DNA from 2 places in the Lysinibacillus sp. UGB7 genome. Region 1 is predicted to be linked to the other one. Evidence: riboswitches for the same ligand, from Rfam matches in the RefSeq annotation. Region 1 holds a riboswitch; the other holds the start of a gene.
What was found. Region 1 has a riboswitch for glycine ahead of gcvT (glycine cleavage system aminomethyltransferase GcvT). Riboswitches for the same ligand answer to the same signal wherever they lie in the genome.
Positions count from the first base shown of each region.

Region 1 (3,642 bases):
ATCATGCTATGGTATGCGCAAATAAAAACAACCATACTGACAGATGAACACTCGAAGTGGGAGCTATTTGTTTATGATTTAAATACGTACTTAGTGGATGTTACATCGTTTACGATTCGAGATGATCAAAGGAGGATAACTTTCCAAGCTTCAGGAACACTTCATCATATCGATTGCTATAACAATATGATACGTAATCAAGTGAATGGTGGCCATGTACCGATGCTCATCGGGCTTAATCGCTGTCAGTTCCAATATACAAATAATGAACTTACGGTAGCCGTCGGATTTCCGAGTGGTTTGCAGAAGGAGCGGACCTATTATGTGCCAATTATTGAAAAATGACAGAGGGGCTATTTTTTTAATCGCAATTGCATTATTATTTTTTGTAACTACTTTTGTTCTTACGTATTGTATGTCTTATGAAATACAGTTACGAACATATGATGCGCTTGAAAAGGTCAATGTTCGAGCTACGATAAATTTATTAGGACAAATTTTGTCAGACAGTGTAGAATCGTAGTTATAAGAAGGTGATTCGAATGCGAAAAATATATTTAGTTGGCTTTATGGGGTGCGGGAAAAGTGCATTAGGAAGGCGGTTAAGCTATTTATTAAAGCTGCCGTACTATGATATGGATCATGAAATCGTTAGACAACAGGGCATGACGATCCCGCAGATTTTCGAAAAATACGGTGAGGCACGTTTTCGAGAGATAGAAACAGAATTTTTGAAAAATTTCCGAGACGAAGCTTGTATTATTTCAACAGGCGGCGGTGTAGCCGTAAATGGAGAAAATCGAAAAATAATGAGACGTAGTGGACTCGTGTTCTTTTTAGATGCCACATTCGAAGATATTTACAAACGAATACAGCATGATCAAAACCGACCCCTTGTACAAAGTTCAACGAAGGAAGAGTTAGAGGAGCTGTATCACTACAGAAGAAAATTTTATCGTGAAGCAGGACATATACAGGTTCTGACAGAAGGTAGAACAATCCGCAATATTCTAGAGTATTTAGTATTTCAGGTGAAAAGGTTAAAAGGCGAACGATAATACAATAAACAAACTTTAATATTCGCCTTTTAAGTTAAATAAAAAAATGATTGCCTTTTCAATACAATCAATGTTAGGATATAGACTAATAAGGTAACTTAAGTTCATTGAATACTAAATAGTACCAAGATGATTCTTGGGCGGATGATTGTGCGGGGAGAGCGCGTATAGACGCCACCGAAGGAGCAAATAGCTAAGGGCTATGAATCTCTCAGGTAAAAGGACTCGTACAAGACGCAACTCTGGAGAGAGCTGTAGTACAACAGCCACCAAAGGGGAAAGCCTGCTGATTGGCAATCAAGAAAATGCGAGTCAGTCTGGTGTAACTTTCAGGTGCAAGGACAGAGAATCCCGAAAAGGGGTTCGTCTGTCTTTTTTTATGTGGAAAAACAGACGAACTACTACCAGTAAAAATGATACTAACAATAAGGGGGCAATACTAATGACGAATGAATTACAACGTACACCTCTATTTGATGAATACGCAAAGTTTGGTGGTAAAACAATTGACTTCGGTGGATGGGAACTACCAGTGCAATTCTCTTCTATTAAAGATGAGCATGATGCCGTGCGTAGTCGCGCAGGCTTATTTGATGTCTCGCACATGGGAGAAATTTTAGTAACTGGTCCTGAAGCACTAGAATTTTTACAAAATCTTTTGTCAAATGACATTTCAAAAATTGCTACAGGTCAAGCGCAATACAATGCAATGTGCTATGAAGATGGTGGCGTTGTCGATGATTTACTAACATATAAATTAGCTGACAATCATTATTTGTTATGTGTCAATGCAGCGAATATTGAAAAAGATTATGACTGGATGTTAGAAAATCAGCACCAATACGAGGTCACAATCGACAATCAATCCGATGCTTATGCGCAAATTGCCCTACAAGGTCCATTAGCAGAAGAAGTTCTTCAAACATTAACAACGTCGGATTTAAGTGCCATTAAATATTTCCGCTTCCAAGAAGACGTTGAAATTGCTGGACACAAAGCTTTAGTTTCTCGTAGTGGTTACACAGGAGAAGATGGTTTTGAACTGTACGGTTCTCCAGAGGATATTAAAGTACTTTGGGGTAAAATCTTAGAAGCCGGTAAAGACAAAGGTGTTGTGCCAGCAGGTTTAGGCTGTCGTGATACACTTCGTTTTGAAGCGGGTCTTCCACTATACGGTCAAGAGCTATCAGCGACAATCTCACCGCTTGAAGCAGGTATTGGATTTGCTGTGAAATTAAATAAAGATGACTTTATTGGTCACGATGCATTAGTAGCACAAAAAGAAAATGGGTTATCTCGCAAACTTGTTGGGATTGAAATGATTGATAAAGGTATTCCACGTCATGGCTACAAAGTGTTCAAGGACGGCGAAGAAATTGGTGAAGTGACAACAGGTACACAACTTCCTTCTTCTAAACGTAATGTTGGTCACGCCTTAATTGACAGCCAATTCGCAACTATCGGAACGGAATTAGAAGTTGAAATTCGTGGCAAGCACTTAAAGGTAGTAACAGTTGCAACACCGTTTTACAAGCGTTCAAAATAAAATTTGAAAAGAGGGACCTACATTTATGAAACATCGTTATTTACCAATGACGGAGCAAGATAAACAAGAAATGTTAGACGTAGTTGGCGTATCCTCAGTTGATGAATTATTCGAGGATATCCCAGAAAAAGTACGTTTCAAAGGCCTTTATGACATTCAAGAAGCAAAATCAGAATCAGCACTGTTAAAAGAATTAACAGCACTTGCTGCGAAAAATAAAGATACTAATGCCAACGTATCATTTTTAGGTGCAGGCGTTTACAATCACTATAAACCGGTTATCGTGGATCACGTAATCTCGCGCTCAGAATTCTATACAGCTTATACACCTTATCAACCAGAAATTTCACAAGGTGAATTACAAGCAATCTTTGAATTCCAAACGATGATTGCCGAACTAACAGGAATGGATCTTGCTAACTCTTCTATGTACGATGGTGGAACAGCACTAGCTGAAGCAGGTATGCTTGCAGCGGGCCATACACGTCGTAAGAAAATTTTAGTATCTGAGACGGTTCACCCTGAATACCGTGATGTCGTTGCTACATATGCTTACGGTCAATCTATTGACATCGTAACAATTCCTCAAAAAGATGGTGTGACGGATGTTGGCGCATTAAAAGAGCTGATCGATGACAATACTGCTGCTGTCATTGCACAATATCCAAACTTCTTCGGTCAAGTAGAGGACTTACAAGTTATCGGTGATATTGCACATGAAGCAAAAAGCTTATTTGTAGTTTCCTCAAACCCACTAGCATTAGGAATTTTAACGCCTCCTGGAAAGTTAGGAGCAGATATTTGTGTTGGGGATGCGCAAGTCTTTGGTATCGCAGAAGCTTTCGGTGGTCCACACTGTGGTTTCTTCGCAGTTACAACAAAATTAATGCGCAAAGTTCCTGGCCGTCTTATTGGGGAAACAGTGGATGGTGAAGGTCGACGCGGTTACGTCTTAACATTACAAGCACGCGAACAGCATATTCGTCGTGATAAAGCGACTTCGAATATTTGTTCAAACCAAGCACTTCTGGCACTTGC
Region 1 is NZ_JBMGUV010000020.1:23,012-26,653, reverse strand. Features, by position in the region: gene comGF (competence type IV pilus minor pilin ComGF) at 1-345, shown strand, start outside; gene ACOMCU_RS17475 (hypothetical protein) at 323-523, shown strand; gene ACOMCU_RS17470 (shikimate kinase) at 543-1,058, shown strand; glycine riboswitch at 1,203-1,295, shown strand; gene gcvT (glycine cleavage system aminomethyltransferase GcvT) at 1,501-2,604, shown strand; gene gcvPA (aminomethyl-transferring glycine dehydrogenase subunit GcvPA) at 2,630-3,642, shown strand, end outside.

Region 2 (3,642 bases), on a different contig from region 1:
GTGTTGCAGGTGTTCATTTACTGAAGCATATTGCCACAGAGTGGAACATGAATATTTTTTAGTTACTCAAATCGGCTCATGTGAATAATAGAGCAATCTTAAGTGTACAAATGCGCGAATGCCAATGTTCTTGGGGTAATCCTTGAGAATGAGGTATGTTGTAACTTAGCACATGCACTAAAAAATCAGTAGACAAGCATACAGGCTTGTCTACTGATTTTATTTTATTCTTTGAAAACCCCTCAGGAGCGTAGCGACGAGGAGACGGAAGCCATGCCCACGAAAAGCGTCCACCGTAGCAGAAATCAACGGGCTCATATAGACACTTCTATTAGAAAAAAGACTGTAAACAAACTGATCTGACCCAAAAAAGTTAGTCAGATCATTCTGATTTTCTTTTTACTTTATAGAGAATAAATAACACAATAAACCATAGCGGTGTTAATAGTAACGCTGTACGCGTTGCTTCAGAGATGAACATGATCACTAATAAGAAGGCGAAGAAGGCAAGCACCAAGTAGTTCACAAATGGTGTAAATGGCGCTTTGAAAATCGATGCCTCATGGCGTGCTCGATTTTTGCGTTTATAAATAATATGAGAGATTAAAATGATACTCCATACCCATATAAAACAGATAGCACTAATTGTCGTCACGACACTAAAGGCATTCTCCGGCATTAGCTTACTTAATAACGCTCCTACTGATACGACAAACGCAGACACAACAAGTGCATTACTTGGTACGCTGTTTTTATTTAATTTTGCAAATGATGGTGATGCTTGTTTATTGCTACCAAGATTAAAGAGCATGCGGCTAGTAGAGAATAGGCCACTATTACCGGCTGAAGCAGCTGATGTTAGCACAACAAAATTAATAATACCTGCTGCAATAGGAATTCCAGCTAGTGTAAATACTTGCACAAATGGGCTGCTTGCCGCAGACATTTCATTCCAAGGGTTAATGCATAAAAGGACAAAAAGAGCACCCACGTAAAAAAGTAAAATTCGTATTGGAATTTTATTGATGGCAGATGGGATATTTTTTTGTGGATTTGCTGTTTCAGCAGCGGAAACACCGACTAGTTCAACACCTACAAAAGCAAAGACTACCATTTGGAAGGCCATGAGGAAGCCGTAGATGCCGTTAGGGAAAATCCCACCATGTGCCCAAAGATTTTCCACAGAAACTGTACCAGAGCTTGTTTGGAAACCAGTGAATAGCATAAATAATCCTATAATAATGAGGGCAACAATCGTCACGACTTTAATAAGCGCAAACCAGAATTCTAGTTCACCAAATAGTTTTACTGTCAGTAAATTTAAAATTAATAGCAGTACTAAACAGCCAATTGCTGGTACCCATTGTGGAATATCAAACCAATATTGTGTATAGACACCGACCGCAATAATATCCGCCATAGCCGTCATAATCCAGCAGAACCAGTATGTCCAACCAGTGACATAGCCTGCCCATGGGCCGATATATTCTGTGGCGAAATCTGTAAATGATGTATAACCTGCATTCGATAATAATAGTTCACCAAGCGCACGCATAACAAAGAACAGGGCAATTCCGACAATTAGATAGGCGAGAATAATTGAAGGTCCTGCTAAGGCGATAGCTTTTCCTGATCCTAAAAATAAGCCTGTGCCTATTGTGCCGCCGATGGCAATTAATTGCACATGACGATTTTTTAATTCGCGTTTTAACTGTTGTTGTTCCACGTTAACCCCTCCAAAGATGCGTAAAGCTAAGACTGGAAAATAAAAAAGAGACTAGTAGTGACACTAGTCTCGTAAACGTCAGAATAACAAATACCATTTGAGGATGTTTAATTTAAAAAAATTAAGCTTAACATTCGTGTGGTATAGCTTTCGTGGTGAAAGTTTGTATTACTCCTCTGTCCTTTTGCCTGAGATAGTGAACCCTTCGGCGACGCATATTGCGCTCTCTCCAGAAATGCTCCTGCTATAGTGTTATCCATAGCATTCATAGCACGTATCGTCGTAAAGACAATACAATATTTTAAGATATTATACATCCTATCAATGCTTACGCTTTTATTCAAGTATTAAAAATTGGCTATTTTCAGAAAATAGAAAAATAGCGTGCCGATTGATAAATTATTAACACAACTTAGTATTTTTAGACATACTAAAAAAGTTAAATTTATGCTGGTTGTCATAGCTAGTAGCATGATTTCGTTTTATTTTCCTGAATTAGGTAAAAAGATGAATCAAGTGAAGGAAGCAGCAAGGTTATTGGCAGAAGAAGGCGAAATGAAAGAGATTAGTCTTGTAGCCATTCATAATTTAGCAGAGCTATAGAAAGAACGAAGAGTATGACAAGATGTGTATCTATGTCAAGCAGGCTGATAGCGATGGAGCCTGAATCATTTATGTGCAACAAGAAATGTTCGCTACTAATGAAATGTATATACCTTTACGTGCTTTACTCTTTTTGTCCTATGCATGATCAAGGGCTTGGTGAAAGAGAACTAAATGGTTAGTCGTTAGACAACTACTATTATATAGTAGAAACTCAGAATATTAGAAAAAAGCTAGCAATTAAACAGCTGCTAGCTCTTTATAAAAAATATAAGAAAGTATAGGCATTGGCGCCGCACACAGGAGGTCGCTTCGATTCGTGTTTCGTCCTCTCAGTAGCTTACCGAGTGTGCAGCTTTTTTGCGCTTTATGTGAACTGTCAGCGGAAAAATGTGCAAATGCGCAATTCTTATTGTTTTTTTGTTTTTATTTTACCAGTCCAATTACGGAAGCCGCCTTCAAGCTGGTAAATTTGGTTGTAGCCACGTTTTTTTAAGAATAGTGCAGCACGAGCACTACGACCTGTATTTTGGCAGTATAAATATACTGGTAGATCTGGTCGGATTTCTTTGTAACGTTGACGTAGTGCTGTAGAAGGAACGCTTCGTGCGCCAAGAATATGACCTGCCTCGAATTCTTTTTGCTCACGCACATCAATTAGCTGTGCTTTACGGTAGCCTTCAATAAACTGTTCTTGTGTTAAGTTGGTTACGGCTTTTTTTAGACGCATTGCATTTATCGCGATATATGCAATTAGAACTACTAAAATTACACCAATTGTGATAAGTATGTCCAAGATTTTCTTACCCCTTTCTATCTTCTTTATCATTATAAAAGATGCGGTAGCGATAGTCCAATGAGTTTGATAAAATTAACTAGATTGTGGCTAAAAATAAGATAGCTTTAAGTAGCACATGTTATGAAGTAGTATCAGTCACGCAGTCTCTTGCCTCTATAAGGTGATGTGATTGTAAAAATAATTTGAATGAAGAACAAGCCCCGGCGGATGGCACAAGTTTTGAAGGAACCCGTTGCGTCTATGCGACAACCATTAATCGACCTGCCTGGGTAAATCGCCACGTCCTGTGGTTTGACTGAGATGACGAACATTGTGTCAACCTGCGCAGGTCCAAAAAGCAATTCAAAATTTGGTTTTAATTACGCCGAGGCATAATTGATACTTGTAGGAGATGATTGTATGACAACTTGGTATTTTCTAAATTCAGGGAAATGTAGTCCTTCGTTTAATATGGCGCTGGATGAGGCATTGCTTGATTGGCATAGTGAGGGTTTAATTCCTCCAGTGATTCGGT
Region 2 is NZ_JBMGUV010000008.1:28,057-31,698, forward strand. Features, by position in the region: gene ACOMCU_RS09180 (glutaminase) at 1-62, shown strand, start outside; gene ACOMCU_RS09185 (amino acid permease) at 383-1,726, opposite strand; glycine riboswitch at 1,893-1,969, opposite strand; gene ACOMCU_RS09190 (hypothetical protein) at 2,174-2,329, shown strand; gene ACOMCU_RS09195 (rhodanese-like domain-containing protein) at 2,739-3,125, opposite strand; gene ACOMCU_RS09200 (lipoate--protein ligase family protein) at 3,528-3,642, shown strand, end outside.
Region 2: another riboswitch for glycine. It lies ahead of ACOMCU_RS09185 (amino acid permease); the one in region 1 lies ahead of gcvT (glycine cleavage system aminomethyltransferase GcvT).